3 regions of the Priestia veravalensis genome follow, and region 2 is predicted to be linked to each of the others. Evidence: riboswitches for the same ligand, from Rfam matches in the RefSeq annotation. Region 2 holds a riboswitch; each other region holds the start of a gene.
What was found. Region 2 has a riboswitch for lysine ahead of AS180_RS15215 (aspartate kinase). Riboswitches for the same ligand answer to the same signal wherever they lie in the genome.
Positions count from the first base shown of each region.

Region 1 (8,155 bases), on a different contig from region 2:
GAACAGCTGATTAAACGCCGGAAACTCGTTAATAATTTGAGGGAATACAACAAATGCTAACCCTACTCCACCTGCTACTACTTCATCAATGCTCACACCTTGCTGCATTGCCATAAACCCTAAAGCACTAAATACACCAATACCGGCTAGTAATTCAAATGCTGAGTTACCAAAGCCAGTGATAAAAGCATTATTTGTTAAATCTGATTTCTTTGGTAAATAGCTAGAATAAGTAATCATAATGGCAAAACCAACAGATAAACTGAAGAAGATTTGACCATAAGCTGCCACCCAAACTTTTCCATCTGCAATAGCGCTCCAGTCTGGCTTAAAGAATGCATTCAACCCTTCCATTGCACCATCTAATGTAATAGCGCGAAGCACAATGATAAAGAATAAAACGATTAATGTTGGTAAGAAAATTTTGTTTGCTGCTTCAATTCCTTTTTTAATACCTTTTAGTAAGACACCTAAAGCTATTACCCAAACTAAAATAAGCGGTATTAGGACACCTGGTACAATGCTTCCCGTTTGACCAGGAACCTCAGCTAATTTCAAATAGTCACCGAATAAAAACCCTTCAGTATCTTGACCCCAGCTTAGCTTTAGCGAAAAGACAAAGTAAGACATGGCCCATGCAATAATCGCTGCATAGTAAACTGCAATAATAAATGAAATACCAACTTGCCACCAGCCTAGCCATTCTGCTTTTTTATTTAGTCTCGCTAGCGATAATGGCGATGATCCTCTATACTTATGTCCAATTGCAAACTCCATGATTAAGATTGGAATACCTGCTGTTAATAACGCAAATAAGTATGGTAAGAAAAATGCACCTCCACCGTTTTCATAGGCAGTCGCCGGAAACCTCCAAATATTTCCTAATCCAATTGCAGAACCTGCTGCTGCCATGATAAAACCTGCTCTCGTACCCCATTGAGGACGATTTTCCATCATAGTTTCCCCCTTACACTCTCTCTTTTCTTTTATCTCTGTCATAACCCAAAAAGTTATTTAAACTTTCTGACAATTTAGCATAGTCTGTCTTTAGAACTATCTTACGAAGAATTATAGCTATTATGCTATAGTATGTCAAAATATTTTTTATAGAAAATTTTGATAATTGGATAATTAAAAATAGAGCAGACGTTGTGAAGCGCATCTGCTCTATCTTTATTCTTCTATTTTTCTAATGATGTCTCTGTTATGTTCCCCTTTTTACGAGTTACTAAGACAAATACCACTAATAAAACCATTACTGTTCCAAGTCCTGCAGCTGTACTTTCTGTTAAACCAAGTACAATATAACCAATGATGCTAATCACAGCTGAAATAATTGCATAAGGAAGCTGTGTCATTACGTGATCAATATGATGACTTCCTGCTCCAGTTGATGACAAGATTGTTGTATCAGAAATTGGTGAACAGTGATCTCCGTAAACTGAACCAGCTAATACAGCCGCAAGAGCTGGTAATAATAATTCTGGTTCAATGTTTCCTACAATGTCACCTGCAATTGGAAGCATAATACCAAACGTTCCCCACGATGTCCCTGTTGAAAACGCCATGATGCCAGCAATAATAAATAGTACCACTGGTAAGAAGGCAATATTTAAATTAGAACTCTCCACAATTCCTGCTAAGAATTCTCCTGATTTCAACTGACCAATCAAATCTCCAATCATCCAAGCAAGCAGCAAAATATAAATAGCGGGTAGCATCGATTTGATTCCTGCTACTATGCCCTTACCAAGCACCGAATTAGACAGTTCATTCGATTGTCTTGTACGTGCGATAAATAATACTAGCGTTACAACAAGGCCTGATAAACCACCAATCATTAATGAATTAGGTACATTCGTATTCTCAAACATTGTAAAGATTGTAGCTTGACCTTCAGTTGCTTGATAGCCTGTCCATAACATCGCACCAATTGTCCCAATCATCAATACAATAATTGGTAAGATCAAATCGAATACACGACCATTTTCACTAACTGGTAAATCTTCTTTTAACTCTCCTGGTACTGCACCTTTTTCTGGGTCCGTTACTTCTCCAGTACGAATCGCACGCTCTTCGTGTTTTTTCATTGGTCCGATGTTAATATCAAAAACACTCACCACGAATACCATAATTAATGCGGTAAATACATAAAAATTCATCGGTATCATCTGTACAAATGCCGAAAATGCTGACACATTACTCATCCCGTGTGCAGCTAGAATTGAACCTACAACCGTAATAATATAGGCACCCCAACTTGAGAACGGTGCAATCACACATACCGGAGCTGAAGTTGAATCAATTAAATAAGCAAGCTTCGCTCTTGATACCCGCTGTCGATCTGTTACCGGGCGACTTACTTGTCCAACAGCTAGTGCATTAAAATAATCATCAATAAAGATAATAATTCCTAACACAGCTGTTAATAGATGAGCTCCACGACGCGTTTTAATACGTTGTAAAGCCCATTCTCCAAAAGCACGGCTTCCTCCAATGATTGAGATAAAAGCCGTAATAACACCTAAAATTAAAAGGAAAAGCAAAATGAATAGATTTGAAGTATTAAGTGCGCCGTCCGCGTAGAAAATTGTAGCAAAGCTTCCCCAAATCTTTTGAATCGTTTCTCCAACTGAAAACTCCGTTAACACTAATCCACCTGCTAAAATCCCTACTCCTAGGGAAAGCAGTACTTTACGTGTTAAAACAACCATTAATATGGCAATCAATGGTGGTAATAACGAAAAAATAGTTCCTTCCATGATATCCTCCTAATATAAGCCTGTTTAAATCTAGGAGGACTACTTATAAAGAAAAAAACGCAAAAAAGAGCAATGATAGAAAATAACTATCATTACTCTTTGTAATGTTATGTTATCCTCCATCACGATCAGTAGCCCTCCATCATGAAAACAAGCGTATTTTCATAATGACAGTGTTACCCTTTTTCAAGGTAACCCCAGAAAAGAAAAGCTGACTCTTTTTCTTTCCTTCGGCAAAAAATCCTTTTTACTATGATCACAGTTGTCATCCTCACATAGTATACTCATACTTTTTGCATCCTCTACCTCATCGATCTGATAAGGTGATGGTATATAATTATATCTAGTACATTATATCGGTAAAGTATAAAGTTATCAACCGGCTATTTCTTCTTTAGTTCAATAGATGGAGAGGCTGAGTTAGTGCCACCGTTAAAATAATCCGGTACGTTCCCTGGAATCATCGCCATCCCTACAGGCACTGTCGCTTGAACGGTTGTCTGTTTTGTAGCAAAGGGAATAATCACCTGAACGTTAACCTGAACTTCAATTGAAATTTCTAAAAAAGCACCGTTAATTCCGTATTCCTCTATTTTCCGTACAACGTCTGATTGCACATCACCAATTGCATGAAATTTAACCGGGATTAAAGGTCCTAGATTTCCTAGTAAGGCATTGTTTGTAGCTTGCCCTAATGGAACTTGATAGACAATTCCTCGCTGCCTGAGCTTTTCATCTGGTTCAATATTAATATCCGTTGGAATCTCTAATTCTTCTAAATTTCCTTTTTCAGCTTCTCGTAAATTAGCCTGGACTAAAGATGTCGTTTGAGCTCTAATACGATTTACGACTGCCGTATCAATCTTGGCTACCTGCCCATCCGGCGTACTTTCTGTCTTAATAATATCGTTCACATCAAGTTGGTCTACCACTTGTTTATTAACGGCCTTATTAATAACAAGCGTTGCAATCTCTTTAGTCTGGGCTTCTGCATATTTCATTAAGGTTGGTTCAATTCCTCTATTAATTAACCATATTCCCGCTCCAGTAGAAAGCAGAAAAAAAACAATTGTTAGTAGTACAACATAGCGAAATGGTATAGGTCCCTTTTTCAATACTCTTCGGCGAACCCTAATCAAAAAAATCCCTCCTTACAAGCTATATGTATGCATAAACAAGGAGGGCTAACGCTATTTTCTAAAAGTTTTCTATGTTTGTTTTAAATCGTTGCTGATAATTATTAATGTAGGACTTTCTTTTAAATCAATTTCATAAGGTTTATCTAAAACCCTGCCTCCTTCTTCTTGAATAAGAATGTAAGGTCGATCACTTAGGCCTTTATTTTGCTTACTTACTATGCCTTTTCTTTGGTCATTCAGCGTTACAAAAAGACCAATAGGATAAACAGCAATTGCCCTTCTGAAAGCGCTAATCATATCTTTATCAAACTGACTTCCTGCACCCGCATACAAAATCTCTAGCCCCTCGTGAGGGAGAAGAGCGCTTCTATACACGCGATTTGACGTCACGGCATCGTACACATCCGCAATTGCGATAATTTTACTAAATAAATGAATTCGCTCTTCTTTAATTCCTAATGGATACCCTGATCCATCCAATCTTTCATGATGCTGATATGCGCAAGAGGCGGAGAGCGCAGAGACATTAGGAGTACTTCGCAATAATTCGTACCCGTATGTAGTATGCTTTTTCATTAACTTAAATTCTTCATCCGTTAATCTTCCGGGCTTGTTTAGAATATCTTGGGGAATTAACATTTTCCCTACATCATGTAGCATAGCTCCTGCACCTAGCTTCTCTAGAACAGGCTGAGTTAATCCTATTTCTTTTCCGAGTGAAAGGGCATAAAGCGTCACGTTCACAGAATGAGAAAATACATAGTTATCGTATATATATACATCCGTTAACAATGACAATACATCATTATTATTCATAATCTCATCTACTAATTGATTGCCAACCTTATGTACTTCACGAACCGATTGTTCTAAAAGTGCAACACGCGTTTTTTCATGCTTTTTTTGAAGAGAGTGAAAGACATCTTCCACTGATTCCATTGCCTTTTTCCGAAGTGAAAATGGGATGGTAGAAGTAGAATTTACAACAATATCATTTGTTCGTTTATCACCTATGTATACAAACGTAACACCTCGCTGCTGTAAACGATTAATAATAGTCTCTGTCAAAGGTATGCCTGTATTAATTAGCGTTTTTCCTGCTTCATCTAATATTGGTTTTGCTAAACATGCACCTGGGCTCAATGATTGAATTGCAACTAATTTCATAGTAACTCCCTAACTATCTATTATTTTATAATCGCTATAAAAGAGGTAGAGCATTTACTACCTCTCCATTGAATCCTTTTAGACAAAATTTGAATATAAAGGACTTTATTCCTAACTATACCATTTTTAATAAAGCTTCGCGCCCTATCATACCTGGATGAATGCCTAAACTTTCTGCTTCCACAGTAACAGACTCTAAAGGTGCATTTAAAAGATCTTCAATTGTTCGAACGCCAACTGCTCTTCCGGCAATGATTTGTCTACTGACCAGCTTTTCATTTAAAAGGCCAACGTCTAATGCTCCACACATAATATATCCTTTATCGGAAGAGACTGTTAAAAGCGTTGTTTTTGGAAGCAGTACGGTAACCGCATTGAACGTATGACCATTAATAACAACAGGTTCTAATGTAATCAAATTCCCCACTCCTTTCTTAATCAAGGTATGATGATTTTCAAAAAGAGTGAGCTTTAGGGCGTTTTTTTATAATTATACAAGAAAGCACATACTTTATTTCTAACTTAATTGTTTAAGACGGTATGCGCTCATCAATCTGTTTTAGCAGTCAATCAAATAAATTTAACTGTTTAGGTGCCAAATCGGTATACCGAATGTCCAGCAAATGAATTAATTCCTTAGCATTATCAACCGCGTCTCCGCCCGAATTGTTGTTAAAAACGATGTAAATATCTTTCGTCTGCTGCTTTAATTCTTCAATACGATGCTTCCATTCAAGTAATTCTTGGTGATTATAACGATACAAAAAGCGAATTTTACGCCAGTTAGGGTCTCCACTTTTATTCCAACCGTGAACGTTTCGACCATGAAATCGAATCAGCGTTTTCTCAGCACTCGTAGGATGTAAAACGGTCGGCACAGACCCTTCACCTGCTTGTGGCTCATCACAAATGCCGTGAATCCATTTCTCTTTTTCCATAAACATAAGTGTCTTATCATGCCACTGTGGCGTAAACCAAGACTGGTTACGAAACTCTAACGTAACGGGTAAATCACCGAATTTTTCACGGCTGTATCGCAAATAATTAACATTTTCTTTCGTACAATTAAACCAGGGCGGCATTTGGAACAAAATCATTGCAAGTTTATTCGCTTTTACGTAAGGAGTCACAGAATCCATAAATGCATCAAACATCTCGTCTTTGCTATCAAACGGTATTTCATTCCGCATATGCCCTGTCGTCATACCCTGATAAGCTTTGACAACGAATTGAAACGAATCGGGGGTATCTGCTACCCACTTTTCGACCGTTGTTTTAGGCTGAATAGCATAAAAAGATGCATCTACTTCAACTGTTGGAAAGTGACCTGCGTATACAGCGAGCTTATCTCGCGCAGGCACGCCCGTTTCATATAAAGATGAATGATCTCCCCACCCTGTTACGCCTACGTATATCACAAAATCCCTCCAATATGTATCAAACTGTGCACCTATTATTTTAATACAAACTCATCAAAAAACTCGCTTGTATATACAAGCGAGTTTAAAAAAATCATTTATTACCCGATAGATCCTTCCATCTCAAACTTGATTAGACGGTTCATTTCTACCGCATACTCCATTGGAAGTTCTTTTGTAAATGGTTCGATGAAGCCCATTACGATCATTTCTGTTGCTTCTTCTTCAGAAATACCGCGGCTCATTAGATAGAATAACTGCTCTTCAGATACTTTTGAAACTTTCGCTTCGTGCTCTAAAGAGATGTTATCGTTGTAAATTTCGTTGTATGGAATTGTATCAGATGTTGATTGATTATCCATAATTAACGTATCACACTCGATGTTTGAACGAGCACCTTCAGCTTTGCGACCAAAGTGAACGATACCACGGTACGTTACTTTACCGCCTTGCTTCGAAATAGATTTCGAAACAATTGTAGAAGACGTATTTGGTGCTAAGTGAATCATTTTCGCACCCGCATCTTGGTGTTGGCCTTTACCAGCTAATGCAATGGATAATGTCATACCACGTGCGCCTTCACCTTTTAGGATAACAGCTGGGTATTTCATTGTTAATTTAGAACCGATGTTTCCATCAACCCATTCCATTGTTGCATTCGCTTCACATACAGCTCGCTTCGTTACTAGGTTGTATACGTTATTCGCCCAGTTTTGAATCGTTGTATAACGGCAGTATGCGTCTTTTTTAATGATGATTTCTACAACAGCACTGTGCAGAGAGTTTGTAGTATAAACCGGCGCTGTACAGCCTTCTACGTAGTGTACGTGTGCACCTTCATCTACGATGATTAGCGTACGTTCGAATTGACCCATGTTCTCAGAGTTAATACGGAAGTATGCTTGAAGTGGCGTATCTACTTTGATACCTTTTGGGACGTAGATAAATGAACCACCAGACCAAACAGCTGAGTTTAACGCAGCAAATTTGTTGTCAGTTGGCGGAATTACTTTCGCCCAGTGCTCACGGAAAATCTCTTCGTTTTCTTTTAATGCAGTATCTGTGTCTTTAAATACGATTCCTTGTGCTTCAAGGTCTTCTTTCATGTTGTGATATACAACTTCAGATTCGTACTGAGCAGATACACCAGCTAGGTATTTTTGCTCCGCTTCTGGAATACCAAGCTTATCAAACGTTTGTTTAATCTCTTCAGGAACCTCATCCCAAGAGCGCTCTGACTTCTCTGAAGGCTTTACATAGTACGTAATTTCATCAAAGTTCAGGCTAGACATATCGCCGCCCCACTGTGGCATTGGCATGCTGTAAAAATGCTCAAGTGATTTTAAGCGGAAGTCAAGCATCCACTGTGGCTCATCTTTCATGCGAGAAATTTCTTCTACAATTTCTTTTGTTAATCCTCTTTCAGAACGGAAAATAGAAACGTCCTTATCCGAGAACCCGTATTTATAATCGCCGATTTCCGGCATCTTTTTTGCCATTTGTTATTACCCCCTACTTGATAGGATTGGGAATGAACAAAGGCCTAACAGGACTTAATTCTGTTCTTTTAGGCCTTTTTCCATCGCTTTCCACGCTAATGTTGCACATTTAATACGTGCTGGAAACTTTGAAACACCTTGAAGTGCTTCAATGTCTCCTAAGTCTATAC
Region 1 covers NZ_KQ758655.1:21,886-30,040, reverse strand. Annotated here, with positions in the region: gene AS180_RS12320 (sodium-dependent transporter) at 1-954, opposite strand, end outside; gene AS180_RS12315 (Na+/H+ antiporter NhaC family protein) at 1,182-2,762, opposite strand; lysine riboswitch at 2,887-3,075, opposite strand; gene yunB (sporulation protein YunB) at 3,146-3,901, opposite strand; gene AS180_RS12305 (HD-GYP domain-containing protein) at 3,971-5,068, opposite strand; gene AS180_RS12300 (YunC family protein) at 5,184-5,486, opposite strand; gene AS180_RS12295 (DUF72 domain-containing protein) at 5,635-6,486, opposite strand; gene sufB (Fe-S cluster assembly protein SufB) at 6,588-7,985, opposite strand; gene sufU (Fe-S cluster assembly sulfur transfer protein SufU) at 8,040-8,155, opposite strand, start outside.
Region 1: it holds a riboswitch for lysine, as region 2 does, so the genes downstream of both, AS180_RS12315 (Na+/H+ antiporter NhaC family protein) here and AS180_RS15215 (aspartate kinase) in region 2, are expected to answer to the same signal.

Region 2 (8,155 bases):
AATGAATATTTATGTTTTATTAAAAAGAACATTTGATACTGAGGAGAAAATTGCTTTACAAAATGGTCAAATTGCAGAAGATGGAGCAGAGTTTATTATTAACCCTTACGATGAATATGCAGTAGAGGAAGCAATTCAGCTGAAAGATAAGCATGGGGGAGAAATTACGGTTGTAACGGTAGGAAACGAAGAAGCAGAAAAAGAGCTTCGTACAGCACTTGCAATGGGAGCTGATAAAGCGGTGCTAATCAATATTGAAGACGACGTAGAGTATGGGGATCAGTATACGACAGCTAAAATTTTAGCGCAGTATTTAAAAGATCAATCGCCGGATTTAGTTTTAGCAGGGAACGTGGCAATCGACGGAGGATCAGGCCAAGTTGGTCCGCGTGTCGCTGAACTATTAGAAATTCCGTACGTTACTACGGCAACAAAGCTTGATATCGATGGAACAAACGTAACAGTTGTACGAGATGTAGAGGGTGACTCAGAAGTTATTGAGACAACTTTACCGCTACTGGTTACGGCGCAACAAGGTCTAAATGAGCCACGCTATCCATCTTTACCAGGCATTATGAAAGCAAAAAAGAAGCCGCTGGAAGAACTGGAGTTAGATGATTATGATGTAGAAGCAAAAACAAAAACAATCGAAATTTATTTACCACCTAAAAAAGAAGCAGGACGCGTTTTGAGTGGCGATATTCAAGATCAAGTAAAAGAGATGGTTACGCTATTGCATTCAGAAGCAAAAGTAGTTTAAAAAAAGCTTAAGATAATGGGGGAATTGAAATGGGACGCAAAGTATTGGTGTTAGGAGAAGCAAGAGAAGGTGCATTACGGCACGTATCATTTGAAGCAATTGCTGCAGGCGCAACGGTTGCTGAAGGTGGAGAAGTCGTTGGCGTTCTTGTTGGTAAAGGAGTGAAAAATTTAGGAGACGAACTCATTCATTACGGAGCAAACCGAGTAATTGTAACCGAGCATGATGACTTGGATTCTTATACATCTGATGGCTATGCACAAGCACTATTGGCTGTTATTCAAGAAGAAAAGCCAGAAGCAATTATATTTGGTCATACGGCTTTAGGAAAAGATTTATCACCTAAATTGGCTGCGCGTCTAGATAAGGGGCTAATATCAGACGTAACAGCACTTGAAGCAGCAGGTGGAAACTTAGTCTTCACTCGCCCAATCTATTCAGGAAAAGCGTTTGAAAAGAAGATTTCTACAGAAGACTTTATCTTTGCTACCATCCGTCCAAACAATATCTCGGCTTTGGAAAAAGACACGAATCGTACAGGAGACGTAAAAGAATTTGATGTGGAAATTAAAAATCTACGTACAATTGTAAAAGAAGTAGTTCGCAAAGCCACTCAAGGGGTAGATTTATCAGAAGCAAAAGTAGTCATTGCAGGTGGACGTGGTGTAAAAAGTGAAGATGGATTTAAGCCGCTAGAAGACTTAGCTGATGTGCTTGGTGGAGCAGTTGGAGCATCCCGCGGAGCTTGTGACGCTGAGTACTGCGATTACTCACTTCAAATTGGCCAAACGGGAAAAGTTGTAACACCAGATCTTTATATCGCTTGCGGTATCTCAGGAGCTATTCAACATTTAGCTGGAATGTCTAATTCAAAAGTTATCGTGGCTATTAACAAGGATGCAGAAGCAAACATCTTTAAAGTAGCGGATTATGGCATTGTCGGTGATTTATTTGAAGTCGTACCACTGCTTACAGAAGAATTTAAAAAATTAAAAGTACAATCCTCATAAGAAAAAGTCTTTTCTGCCAGCTACGGTGGAAAAGACTTTTCTTATGAAAATAATGAATGAATTGTTTAAAGGTGTGTAAAATAGGATACAGGTATTATATAAAGCCATTTAGCTTGGCTAGCCTTTCGCTGTTCCATGTCCTGGAACGACCTGTATTATGTAGTAAATAAGTTGTTACGAATACGTTAAAAAGTATAAGCAAATAAATAGCCACTGTTATATGAAGGTGGTATACTTTCTTTATCATGTAGATATAGCATATATTTAGGAGGAATTACAATGGCAATTGCACACGCAACAGATCAAACTTTCTCAAATGAAATTGGTTCAGGGCTAGTTCTTGTTGACTTTTGGGCACCATGGTGTGGACCATGTAAAATGATTGCGCCAGTTCTTGAAGAGTTAGATCAAGAATACGGTGAAAAAGTGAAAATCGTAAAGGTAGACGTGGATGAAAACCAAGAAACTGCTGGTAGCCACGGCGTAATGAGTATCCCAACTTTAATTTTATTTAAAGATGGACAAAAGGTAGACCAAGTTATTGGTTACCAACCAAAAGAAGCACTAGCTGAATTAGTTGATAAACACGCGTAAGTAAAAAACCTAGCGATAGCTAGGTTTTTACTACTTTATACCGCATTGACGGTTTCGTACATTTTTTCTAAAAGTGATATAATAAAAGGAAACGAATAAACGTTCGTTTCCTTTTATTTTTGTATAAATGAAGAATAAATATAGATAAGCAAGAAGGTTTTGGCGAAAGTTAAAAATATTGAAGGAAGGAGAGCAGTATGAATCCTTATTTAAAAGAAAAGCTGGCTATTTTACCTGAACAACCGGGTTGTTATTTAATGAAAGATAAGTATGGAACGGTTATTTATGTTGGAAAAGCAAAGGTTCTAAAAAATCGAGTTCGTTCTTATTTCACAGGGTCTCATGATGGAAAAACGCTGCGCCTGGTTAATGATATTGTAGACTTTGAGTATATTGTGACGTCGTCAGACTTAGAAGCCCTTATTTTAGAAATGAATTTAATTAAAAAGCATGATCCTAAATATAATATTATGCTGAAAGATGATAAGGGGTATCCCTTTATTAAAATTACGAATGAAAAACACCCTCGCCTTGTCATCACGCGCAAAATTAAAAAGGATAAAGGAAAATATTTTGGACCGTATCCAAATGTTCAGGCTGCAAATGAAACCAAGCGGCTATTAGATCGCATTTATCCTTTGCGGAAATGTACGACGATGCCTAATCGAGCATGTTTATATTATCATATTGAACAGTGCCTAGCTCCCTGTGTATATGACGTTACGGATAGCCAAAACAAAGAAATTATTGATAATATTACGCGTTTTCTAAGCGGTGGTTATGAACAGGTGAAAATTGAATTAACAGAAAAGATGATGAAAGCTTCAGAAGAGCTAGATTTTGAACGTGCAAAAGAGTATCGAGATCAAATTGCTCATATTGAAGCTACAATGGAGAAGCAAAAAGTAACGTTCAATGACTTTATTAACCGTGATGTATTTGGCTATTCTTATGATAAAGGCTGGATGTGTGTACAAGTTTTCTTTATTCGACAAGGAAAGTTAATGGAACGCGAAGTGTCTATGTTTCCGTTTTACCACGAACCAGAAGAAGATTTCCTAACGTTCATTGGACAATTTTACGGAAAAAACTTAAAGCCTAAAGAAGTTCTTGTGCCAGCAACTGTAGATGCAAACCTTGCAGAACAGCTTTTAGAAGTAGACGTTCAGCATCCAAAACGAGGAAAAAAGAAAGAGCTTGTTGAGCTTGCGTCAAAAAACGCTCAAATTGCCTTAAAAGAAAAGTTTTATTTAATTGAACGAGATGAACAGCGTACGGTTGGTGCTGTCGAGCAGTTGGGGCAAGCACTAGGAATTGAAGCGCCTTATCGTATTGAAGCTTTTGATAATTCCAACATTCAAGGAACAGATCCTGTTTCTGCTATGATCGTTTTCATTGACGGTAAACCTGAAAAGAAAGAATATCGAAAGTATAAAATTAAAACGGTTGAAGGCCCTGATGATTATGGTTCAATGCGTGAAGTGGTACGAAGACGATATACGCGCGTATTAAAAGAAGGTTTACCTTTACCAGATTTACTTATTGTTGACGGTGGAAAAGGTCATTTAGCAGCTGTTCAAGATGTTTTGGAAAATGAACTAGGGCTGCTTGTTCCAACAGCTGGATTAGTCAAAGATGAAAAGCATAGAACATCTAATTTAATGATTGGAGATCCTCCTGAAATTGTTCCACTTCAGCGTAACAGCCAAGAATTCTACTTGCTTCAGCGAATTCAAGATGAGGTTCACCGCTTTGCTATTACGTTTCATCGACAAGTTCGTTCTAAATCGGCTTTTCAGTCTATATTAGACAATATTCCAGGAGTAGGTGAAAAGCGTAAAAGAGCGTTGTTGCAAAAGTTTGGATCTGTTAAAAAGATGAAGGAAGCATCAATCGAAGAGATTCAAAATGCAGGAGTTCCAAGGCCGGTTGCGGAACAAATTGTTGAAGCCTTAAAAAATTAGTATTGAATTCCAGTTTAAACTCTGATAAGCTAGAACATAATTTCATATGACACTTCATTAAACTGAAGTGAAGATAGAGGTGCGAATTTTAAGAGTACACATTTGGAAGAGTATGAGCTCTAAAGACAAATGTGGAAAGGAAAATTTGCCGAAGTGAATGACATCTCATAGAGTCATTTGCTGGTTCTGCGTTGAATAAATGTAGGATTGTCAAGAATGTGTTTCTTGGAGAGCTATCTCACGGCATTGAACGTTTTATATATACTTTTCGTTCGTTAAGCAATGAGATATCCATCTCATTGCTTTTTTTATTGTCTGAGCTTAAGCAATAGATCGCCTCTTTATCATATTGAAAACAAGTGAAAGGATGAGGAGACTTATGGGATTAATCGTTCAAAAATTTGGTGGAACTTCTGTTGGATCAACAGAACGAATTCAGCATGTAGCAAACCGGGTTATCCAGGAAGTTGAGCAAGGCAATCAAGTAGTAGTGGTTGTATCAGCAATGGGTAAAACAACAGATGAATTAGTAAGATTAGCAGGAGAAATTACAAGTAAACCAAGTAAACGAGAAATGGATATGCTACTAACAACCGGTGAGCAAGTTACCATTTCTCTCCTTACAATGGCGCTGCAAGAAAAAGGCTATGACGCTACTTCCTATACAGGATGGCAGGCAGGAATTTGTACGGAAGCTCAGCATGGAAATGCACGAATCACCAAGATTAATGAACAAGCCATTGCAGGGCGTTTGAAAGAAAATCATATTGTGGTCGTAGCAGGATTTCAAGGAATGTCGGAAGATAACAGCATTACAACGTTAGGAAGAGGCGGATCTGATACAACAGCTGTAGCTTTAGCAGCGGCATTAAAAGCAGATAAGTGCGATATCTATACAGACGTAACGGGAGTATTTACAACGGACCCTCGCTACGTGCAAGGCGCTCGTAAACTGCAGTCTATTTCATATGATGAAATGCTAGAGCTTGCAAATCTAGGGGCGGGTGTATTGCACCCTCGAGCAGTAGAGTTTGCAAAAAACTATCAGGTGCCACTAGAGGTAAGGTCAAGTCTAGTATTAGAAAGAGGAACGATTGTTGAGGAGGAAGTATCGATGGAACAGAATTTAGTAGTAAGAGGAATTGCATTTGAAGATAATATCTCAAGAGTCACAATTGAAGGGCTAAATAATGAACTTCAGACATTATCAACCATTTTTACAGCATTAGCAAAAGAGCACGTTAACGTGGATATTATTATTCAAAATGTGACGTCAGACAATCGTTTATCTATTTCTTTCTCGATTAAAACAGAAGATACGGATACGACTTTATCTGTGCTAGCTCAGTTAAAAGAAGTAGTAGGTCATAAAAAAGTGGAGCATGAAAGGGGCTTAGCTAAAGTTTCGATTGTTGGATCGGGTATGATTTCAAACCCAGGCGTTGCTGCCGATATGTTTGAAGTATTAGCTGTGGAAGAAATTGAAGTGAAAATGGTAAGTACGTCTGAAATTAAAGTATCAACAGTTGTGCCACATAAAGACATGGTCAAAGCGGTAGAAACCTTGCACACTGCTTTTGAATTAGAAGAGCAAGATATTTATCAAGTTCAAAAATAAAAGCGGGTACAGCCCGCTTTTATTTTTTATATCTTTCCGTTCTAGTTTCAGGTGTAATGATATCTTTTTTATCCCATTGAACGGAAAAAAGGACTTTGTCGGCTTTTTCTTTGTTGGTTAAATAAGTTTCTGTTAGACGGTTTTTTAACTGTTGAACTTGTTCAGCAACAAAGCCAGCTTCAAGATGGAAAGATGAATTGGGATACTCAGTAAATCTTCGTTTGACAACTTCACCTGTTAATTCCATTTCAATGTTATATTTTTCAGTTTTTAAAATGGTTAATTGTCCCCAGCCAGCTTTCACAAAAAAGCCGCTAATCTCTTCAATAGAGGAAAGTGGAAATTTTCGTGCTAACCGTTTTCCTGCCCAGTACGAGATTTCATTCGTATCATTGCTAAGAAGCTCTGGAATTAACACGTCTCGAAGTAAGCTGTATCCAAAATAAGGAGTTGTAGGTGCTTGTGGAGTATCGGTTTGATTGATTTCTTCACTTTCAACGATTTCTTGCTGCGTTTCAGTTTGTTGATTGCTCATTTTTTCCCCTCTTTCTTTACATCTATTATATACAAATTGAGCAGTTCTCTCATCTATTTTTAAAAATAAATCAAGCAAAGTCCATGAGATGGTTGTTGCATCTATAACTTTTCGAAACACGTAAAAAATTATTGTACAATAAAATGAATATCCTTTTATAGGAAGTCGCAATCTTTTGTGGAAAACGGTTACATAAAGGTGTACAATAAGAAGTGTAAAAAATATAAAATCCTATAACATCAACTTAGTAAGCGTTAACAAACTTAATTTTTTATAAATTTATATTTTAATGAAGATTTAAATATCTTATCTTGACGCTCTATGTTGATGGGAGTAAAATTGATGTGTCACATATTTTAATAGAGAATGCAAAGGTTTTCATTTTCTGTTGTATCAATCTATTTATTTTATTCGGGAGCTTTGTTTTCACTAACATTGTTTATCTAACTAAGGGGGGTATTACGCACATGGCAGCGAACAAAGAGTTTCAGTATCGCAAACTACATTCTTTACTAGGTGTCATACCAGTAGGCATATTTTTAGTCCAACATCTGGTTGTCAACCACTTTGCAACAAAGGGAGAAGAAGCGTTTAATCAAGCAGCTCATTTTATGGAGAGCTTACCTTTTCGCTACGCACTTGAAATCTTTATTATCTTCTTACCTATTCTATTTCATGCTATCTATGGCTTGTATATTGCGTTTACTGCCAAAACGAGTGTAAGCAGATACGGTTTCTTCCGTAACTGGATGTTTGTCTTACAACGTGTATCTGGCGTTGTAACGCTTATTTTCATTACATGGCATGTTTGGGAAACACGTATTCAAGCTGCGCTTGGTCAAAAAGTAGACTTTAATATGATGCAAGATATTTTAAGTAATCCTGGTATGATGGTATTTTATATTGTTGGTGTTGTGTCAACGATTTTCCATTTTGCTAATGGATTATGGTCATTTGGCGTTAGCTGGGGGTTAACTGTAACACCTCGCTCTCAACGAATTTCAACATATGTAACATTAGCGATCTTCTTCGCATTAACATTTGTAGGTGTACGTACATTATTCGCATTTGCATAAAATTACGTTTTAAAGGAGTGAGGTTACGATGAGTAAAGGAAGAATTATTGTTGTTGGTGGCGGCTTAGCGGGCTTAATGGCAACAATTAAAATTGCTGAGTCTGGCAAACAAGTTGATTTGTTTTCATTAGTTCCAGTGAAGAGATCTCACTCAGTTTGCGCTCAAGGTGGTATTAACGGAGCTGTAAATACAAAAGGTGAAGGAGATTCACCGTGGGAACACTTTGACGATACGGTATACGGCGGAGACTTTTTAGCCAATCAACCTCCAGTAAAAGCAATGTGTGAAGCTGCTCCAGGCATTATTCATTTATTGGACCGTATGGGTGTTATGTTTAACCGTACTCCTGAAGGTTTGTTAGACTTCAGACGATTCGGAGGAACACAGCATCACAGAACTGCGTTTGCAGGCGCAACAACAGGGCAGCAGCTTCTGTATGCATTAGATGAACAAGTTCGTCGCTATGAAGTAGCAGGGCTCGTAACAAAGTATGAAGGTTGGGAATTCTTAGGAGCAGTATTAGATGATGAGCGTACCTGTCGTGGAATTACCGCACAAGATTTGAAGTCTATGGAAATTAAAACATTCCCTGCAGAT
Region 2 covers NZ_KQ758670.1:10,111-18,265, forward strand. Annotated here, with positions in the region: gene AS180_RS15195 (electron transfer flavoprotein subunit beta/FixA family protein) at 2-760, shown strand; gene AS180_RS15200 (electron transfer flavoprotein subunit alpha/FixB family protein) at 790-1,770, shown strand; gene trxA (thioredoxin) at 2,050-2,364, shown strand; gene uvrC (excinuclease ABC subunit UvrC) at 2,562-4,328, shown strand; lysine riboswitch at 4,395-4,572, shown strand; gene AS180_RS15215 (aspartate kinase) at 4,708-5,946, shown strand; gene AS180_RS15220 (YslB family protein) at 5,966-6,481, opposite strand; gene AS180_RS15225 (succinate dehydrogenase cytochrome b558 subunit) at 6,949-7,557, shown strand; gene sdhA (succinate dehydrogenase flavoprotein subunit) at 7,586-8,155, shown strand, end outside.

Region 3 (8,155 bases), on a different contig from region 2:
TCGAAAAACCACTAATTCATCCTGCGCATTCTTTTGTTGAATCAAACATCGCAGCCTCCTCCTTTTAGCATTTGTAATCGCTATCTTAACCAAAGATTATCAAAAAATATGACATGATGTCAATATTATATTTCCGAAAATTATAAACATTTTAACAACTATCTCTTTTCCTTTTATGAGATTTTCTATATGCTAGAAACTAAAGAAAGATGGAAGGGAGCATACATCATGACAGAGCATAACGTAGAAGATAAACGACATTTGCGTTCGATTAAAACGCGCCAAAAACTATTACAAGCAGCCAAAGAAGTATTTATGGAAGAAGGCTTTCAAAAAACAACCATTAAACAAGTTATTGAAAAAGCAGAAGTTGGCTATGGAACAGCATACGTTCATTTTAAAGGAAAAGAAGAACTGTTAATCGTACTCATGGACAGCGTCATGGCAGAATTCTATAAGATTGCAGAAACCTCCTTTTTTCCACAAACAAAAGAGGAAGCAACGAACATCATCCACAGGCAAACGAATGCTTTTTTACATATGGCTGAGCATGAGCGCAGTATGATGCAGGTATTCGAACAAGCAATCGGCATCTCTCCTGTCGTGTCGGAAAGCTGGAAGAATATTCGAAGGAAATTTATTCAGCGCATCTCACAAGATATCGCTTATGCCCAAGAGAAGGGACTTGCTAGAGATGAATTAAATCATGAACTAGTGGCAAGAGGCTGGTTTTTCACCAATGAAATGTACCTCTGGGATATCGTTCGGCATGAATACGAAAGCTCCATTGAAGAAATTGCGCGGAACATCGCATCTGTTTACATTCGAGGGCTATATAAATAAGAAAATGCCCACAGGGGCTTTTTCTTATTTGTCTTTTAACGTACGTTTTAAGAACTCACGCGTACGTTCGTGCGTTGGATGATTAAAGATTTGCTCAGGAGTACCCTCTTCTGCAATAACGCCTTTATCCATAAAGACAATGCGATCCGATACCTCTTTAGCAAATTCCATTTCATGCGTTACGATAAGCATTGTTAGACCTGACTCTGCAAGCTCCTTCATAACCTTTAATACTTCTCCCACCATCTCAGGGTCTAAAGCCGATGTTGGTTCATCAAATAAAAGGACATCCGGCTGCATGGACAAAGCGCGAGCAATGGCCACGCGCTGCTTTTGACCACCTGAAAGCTGTCTTGGCTTCGCATTGATGTACTGATCCATCCCCACGACCTTCAAATAGCCTAACGCTACCTTTTCAGCTTCTTCTTTTGAACGCTTTAACACTTTGACTTGTCCTACCACACAGTTATTTAAAACATTATGGTTATCAAATAAATTAAACTGTTGAAAGACCATTCCTAAATTTTTACGATACTCAAATAGATTATGCTGATCATCCAGAACATTTTCCCCGTTATAAATAATTTGGCCACCGTTCGGCTGCTCTAATAAATTGATACAACGAAGGAGCGTTGATTTCCCCGAGCCCGAAGAACCAATAATGGTCACAACTTCTCCTTTGTTAACAGAGAAATTAATATCTTTTAATACTTCATGACTTCCATACGCTTTGTTTAAATGTTGAATATCAATTACTTGTTCCATTTTCTTATACCTCCTTACCCTTCATTATCGATTTTGGTCCGTTTTAATCATCGTGTAGCTGTCGGGTCCGTCTAATTTACGCTCAAAGTAGCGCAGAATTTGCGATACTATAAACGTCATGACAAAGTAAATCATACAAGCAACAAAGAATGACTCAAAATATCTAAAGTTGTTTCCTGCTACTGATTTCGTGACAAAGTATAGCTCGGAAACGGAAATAACGTTTAATACCGACGTATCTTTAATGTTAATCACAAACTGGTTACCCGTTGCTGGTAAGATATTACGAATGACTTGAGGTAAAACAACGTTCATCATTGTTTGATAATGATTCATGCCAATGGCTTTGGCTGCCTCAAACTGTCCTTTATCAACGGAAATAATCCCGCCACGTACAATTTCAGCCATATATGCTCCTGTATTAATTGATACAACAATAACCGCTGCCAACATCACGTTCATATCAAAGCCAAATGCAAGCGCTGAACCATAGTAAATAACCATTGCTTGCACAATCATTGGCGTACCTCGGAAAAATTCAATGTATACAGATAAAACGAAATTCGTTACCTTCAATCCTGCTTTTTTCAGCCCGCTCGTTGGCGTTGGAACAGTTCGGATAATACCAGCAACTAACCCAATGACCGCCCCAATAATGGTACCTGTCAGCGCAATTAATAGCGTCATCCCAGCTCCGCGTAAAAACATTGGCCAGTTTTCTGAGATGATTGTAATAACCCATTCAAAACTCATCGTTCTTCCTCCCTTACCTCATTACAAAACCGACTGTATGTAGATACAGCCGGTGTTATGTCATCATTATTTTGCTGCAGGTTGGTTTTTGATTGCCGCATCCATAATGCTTGTGCGTTCTTCTTCTGAAATACCTTTTAAGATTTTGTTGATTTCTTCTTTTAGCTCACTGTCTTTTTTAAGACCCACGGCTACAGCTGTATCGTCAGCTGATGTTTTGAAGCCATCCTTGAATTCAACCATTGCAAAATTATCATTTGCTGCTGAAGCACTTACTGCTTCAGGTCGCTCTGATACATAACCATCAATAACTCCTGATTCTAGCGCTACGCGCATTGCTGGGAAATTATCCATTGCTGTTTCTTTTGATACACCTTTAATTTGATCAATGACGGAGTAGTGAAACGTGTTTAATTGAGCCGTAATTTTTGCGCCTTTGAAATCTGCAATCTTCGTAGCACCTTCATACTTACTACCTTTTTTCACAACCATTACTAGGTTTGAATTATAGTAGTTATCAGAGAAATCAATTGTTTCTTTTCGCTCTGCAGTCGGTGACATTCCTGCCACAATCGCATCAATTTTACCTGATGTTAAGGCTGGTACAAGACCATCCCACTCAGTTTTTACAATCACTAGCTCTTTGCCTAATCCATCAGCAATTTTCTTAGCCATCTCAACATCATAGCCGCCTGCATACTGTGAGCCGCCCTTAATTTTAACCGCTCCGTTTGAATCGTCATTTTGAGTCCAGTTAAATGGTGGATAGCCTGCTTCCAAGCCTACCGTAAACGTATCAGCGTCTCCTGAACCCGATGCTGACTCACTGCTTTGACCACAGCCTGCTAATAAAACGACTGCTGAAAGCAATAATGTTAAGAAAAATCCTGCTTTTCTTTTCATAGTTTGTTTCCCCCTTATATCTTTTTAAGCTTTGAAGACAATAAAAAAACGACCCGAGATTTACTCAGGTCGTTTCATTCATCGTTCCCTAAAGTCCTCTCTTTTAAAAGATGAGATAGCACAACTCAATAAGCTGGTAAACTTATTGAGACAGTCCTGCAGTTCTTCACTACAGACCCAGCAAGCAATTGTTGAGAACAATTTACTCACTTCGGCGATATTTCCTTCTCTCTAGCTTCAACGTCTCTCAAACTCTGCTAAAGACTGTTAAATACCGCGCCTCTACCTCACTTGACTAAAAGTGAGGTCTTATTAAATTTGTTTCAAGTCTACATCTTTCTTCCTAATCTGTCAATATGGTTTTTATTGGATTATTTTCCAACTAATTCTTTCAGCTCTAAAAAAAACAATTTTATACAGAATAAAAAGGATGATTTAATGAATGTTGGTTTTTCTAAAGTTTCCACCCTTTACTTCGGCAACGTCATACACGCGCACAAAAGCATCCGGATCGATTTCGCTGATAATTTCCTTCATTTTACTTTCTTCTAAACGGTTAATAACACACGTAATCTCTTTGAACTTTTCGTGAGAATATCCGCCGTATACTTCTTTATATGTAGCGCTTCGACCTAGTCGATCACGAATTGTTTTAACCATTAAAACAGGCTCATTTGTAATGATTTCAAACGCTTTTGAACCGCTTAACCCAACTTCAACGACATGAATAACCTTTGAAGCGATGAAGTAAGCAATGGCAGAAAGAATGGCTCCTTGCAAGCCAAACACAAAAGAAACCACGATAAATACAAACATATTTAGAAATAAAATAAGATCACTTGTTCCAAACGGTGACTTTCGTGAAAGGAGTACAGCAAGCATATCAATACCGTCCAATGCTCCTCCATTACGCAGTGCTAGACCCATTCCAAAACCAAGGATTACACCACCTACAACGGTTACTAAAAGCGTATCTCCTTCAATAATGGCTGGAGTGTGATGCATAAGAGTTGTACTAACTGCTAAAGAAGCAATACCGATGGTTGAAAAAATAGCGAAGCTTTTTCCAATTTGCTGATAACCTAACCAGATGAAGGGAAGATTGATGATGGCGATTAAAACGCCTAGTGGAATTCCAAAGAGCTGTGAACCAACGATGCTAAGTCCCGTCACCCCCCCGTCAGATACGCTATTTGGAATTAATACTGTTTCTAACCCATAACCTGCGATAATGCCACCAATGATGACTAAAAGGCCCCGAAACAATAGTTTTTGTTTACTCGATTTTCGATGCTGTTTTAACGCATTCATGTAATTCCTCACTTCTAATATTTTTTGACACAAATAATTTTATCATAAAATCATCTTCATTTATAAAATTAAGGTATCTCTAAAAGGTACTAAGCATAAAAAACGTAAATAGCCAGTCATCGGTTCAACACCGACAACTGGCTATTTAACTACTTTAAAAATAGAAATAATTACAAAAACTTATTATAGCTCTTCGTCTTCATCTTCAGGCAATTCAGGTTCATACAGTCCTAGAAAACAACTTGTTGTAAAGGTAGCTTGTGTCATAAATAAACCTGTAGCAGCAACAAAATTATAAAGATACTTTTTCATTTAAATCAATCTCCTTTTTTATTATTCGTTAATAAGTGTTGAGAAAGTAAGTACGTAATAATTCCATATAGAACTAAAATAATGAAGATATTGACCCCCAGTTTTCTTTGCACTTTTAGTTGACTAAAGAATTTAACTGGACTAAATAGTGCGCTAACTAGACTAATGGGATTGGTAGTCGAGAGTGATACAGATTGTTTATTTTCCATTACTTCAGATTGATTCATCATGGTACTTTCTCATCCTCCTGTTTGTTCGTTGCTTCCTGAATAAATAGTACAATAAAAACCCAAAGAATAAACATTTTTTAGATATTGTGGTCGTTTTTTGTATTTTCAGGGGTTATTTTGCTAATATTAGTGACGAAAATAAAAAGACTAAATCCTTAATTTTTTAAGGACTTAGTCTTTTCTTACTTTTTTCTTCTAACAAATTCATATGTTGTAATCGAAAAAACAATAATTATAATCAAAGAGATGACCATAATATCCTTTACCTCTCCTTGATAAATAGCTAATATAAGTGGCGGTGAAGCGAATAGTAAAAACACGATAGTAGCCAGTATAAAGAATTTTTTAGTCATGCTGAGTGCCTCCTGACATATTTAACATTGAAATAAAGTAGTCTTCTAAGCTTTCATTTTTTGTAAAAACACTTGATATATCGCTTTCTATTTTCAAGATTTTTCCTTCATTAATAAAGACTAAAGAGTCACAAAATGTTTGTGCTACTTCTAGCTGATGAGTAGAGAGCAAAATAGAATTACCTGCTGATACATAATCTTTTAAAATTGATTTTATTTTTTTCATATTAATCGGATCAATACCCGATATGAACTCATCTAACAATAAGACGCTAGGCTTATTCAGTAAGCTGCCCATCAAAGCTAATTTTTTTTTTATTACCTAAAGATAAATTTTTAATTTTCTTATCGATTTCTTTCTCTAAATGATAGTAAACAACTTGTTTCTCTACTTCCTCTTTAGATAGATTCAAATCAGTTAATTCCATGATGAACTTTATATATTCTCGACCCGTTAACTCGTCGTATAAATACGGATGGTCAGGTATAAAGGTGACTTCTTTCTTCATTTTCTCTATGCTTTCATTATGCAAAAGCACCTTTCCCTCATCCGGTGTAAGGAGTCCCATTGCAATTTTCAACGTTGTGGTTTTACCCGCTCCATTCTGACCAAGAAATGCCGTGATTTTCCCTTTTTCAATATCAAATGAGATATGGTCTAATATGCGTTTGGTTTCAAACGATTTACTGACGTTTTGAAAGCTTAAAGAGTAGTTCATACAATCCCTTCTCTCTATAGGTTTATTTGTTCAAAGCTTGATTTTTTAACCAACAGTTTGGAAACGAGCGGCAGCGCTATTCCAACGAATAAAAGAAGAATCATTCCAGCCATGCCCCACTGAATGACGATATAACTTGAAACCCCAATACTACCCACTAAAAACAAAGCCGTAGGAAGCATCAATAGTGGAACCATTAACCCAACAGTCGCAAAACGGATCACATCTGCGACAATTTTTTTATCTGGATAATCATCTAGCTGTTCGATATTTTCATAATTAAAATGTGGTCTAAGTACCCCTGGCAAGAACATTAATAAAGCAAAGAAGAAAAAGCTAATAATATGCAATAACAGAGTCATGATACTTAACATGAGTGGCATTTGATTAACGAAAAAGAATAGGATATCTGCGACAATAAACAAAGGTAAACTTGTCAAAGCGAATAGATGAAATCGATATTTAAACACATCCCATAATGATTTTCCATTTAATAAATAAGTAATTACTTGCTTCCCTTCCCCGTCCACAGAAAACATGCCATTTAACTCGGTGAAAATTGAATATACATAGAAATAAGTTAGGAAAAATAAATAAAATGACATGATTAAAAAATAAATCTCTTCACTTTGATCAAGACTTTGCAGAAGACCTGTAATTACTCCCCAAATTACCCAAAATAAAAATGACCCTAGAACAACTGGAAACCGATAGCGTAAGTAATCCGTTCGATAATGATGCTTCGCTAAAATGGTTGTATACGATGTGCCAGGAATAACTTTAGATAAAAGAGTATTGAAAGCCTCTATTCTCTTAAAAGGATAATACGGAGTTCTTCTATGATGATTCATTTTTGATAAAATGGATAAAAGAACGATTACTCCTATAAAGAACATCGCTAGCTTCAGCAAGGCATGGAGTTGAAGGCCATTAAACAAAATGTCTGAAAACACGTTATACGGCATATAGGGATGTAAAAAGATGTTTGATAGTGGTGCTAAAATAGAAGAGATGACGTCTACTCCCTCATTGATCCACTCATTGTAATGTTCATAATTGACATTATTGCTCGTTAGAGGAAATTCCTTAATCCACGGAGAACTCATTTTTCCAACAAAAAACGCTGTATACACAATTAAAAGGCGAAGAATTAGGTTCGTTAACAATCTCAAAAAGAAATTCCATTTATAATGCTGTAGCTTCATATAATTGTTATGCAATATTGAAACAAGTAAAGTTAGCAGCAGGTAGCTTCCTAACGTTAAAATTAGTAAGCTAGCAAGATAAACTTTATTTACACCTGTAACAACGCCTAAAGCTAATAGAATTGGGATGTAGTTAAAGATAAAATCCTTCGTGTCCCACACAATCGATTCTAAATAGAGAAAGATGCTTGCTTTTCTTTGCTTGATCTTTAACGTAATCATTAACCATTCTTGGTCTTTGGATTGTATTTGCCATTTAGAAGAACTTACCCCCGAAATAAAGGCAAAAATCATAATCAAACAAAATAAAATGGACCAAAGAATCTCCCCATTTTGTTGTATGGAAGACAACGTCTTTAGAATTAGATTAATCACTAGACTTTGCTTCGCTTCACCATTTGTTAAATGTTCGTTAAGAACTACGTATTTTAAAAGGAAATACGTTCCGAAAAAAATCAAACATGAATTAATTATATTTTGAATAAAAAATAAGACCCAGAGGCTTCTTCCGACTGATAAATCTCTAAAGATTTTAATATAGTTCCATTGATTTTTCCATCGAATAAAAAGCTTCCATTTCAGCCATTTGCTTAGCATTTTTTCACCCCTCCACTATATTTCATTACAATATAGTAACTCAGAAAACTTCTTACAATAATTTAGAATAAACATACATATATGTCTATATATTCTGCTTATCTAGGAGATTTTTTGTCTTATCAGGGTCAAAATACCATCTGTTCAACTCGTTATATTAACCA
Region 3 covers NZ_KQ758641.1:44,731-52,885, forward strand. Annotated here, with positions in the region: partial or broken gene AS180_RS08580 (kynureninase) at 1-54, opposite strand, end outside; gene AS180_RS08585 (TetR/AcrR family transcriptional regulator) at 229-843, shown strand; gene AS180_RS08590 (amino acid ABC transporter ATP-binding protein) at 868-1,608, opposite strand; gene AS180_RS08595 (amino acid ABC transporter permease) at 1,633-2,361, opposite strand; gene AS180_RS08600 (transporter substrate-binding domain-containing protein) at 2,428-3,264, opposite strand; lysine riboswitch at 3,373-3,557, opposite strand; gene AS180_RS08605 (YitT family protein) at 3,700-4,575, opposite strand; gene AS180_RS22450 (AgrD family cyclic lactone autoinducer peptide) at 4,759-4,887, opposite strand; gene AS180_RS08610 (hypothetical protein) at 4,893-5,117, opposite strand; gene AS180_RS22455 (hypothetical protein) at 5,300-5,470, opposite strand; gene AS180_RS08615 (ATP-binding cassette domain-containing protein) at 5,463-5,768, opposite strand; gene AS180_RS08620 (ATP-binding cassette domain-containing protein) at 5,749-6,189, opposite strand; gene AS180_RS08625 (hypothetical protein) at 6,204-7,688, opposite strand.
Region 3: it holds a riboswitch for lysine, as region 2 does, so the genes downstream of both, AS180_RS08600 (transporter substrate-binding domain-containing protein) here and AS180_RS15215 (aspartate kinase) in region 2, are expected to answer to the same signal.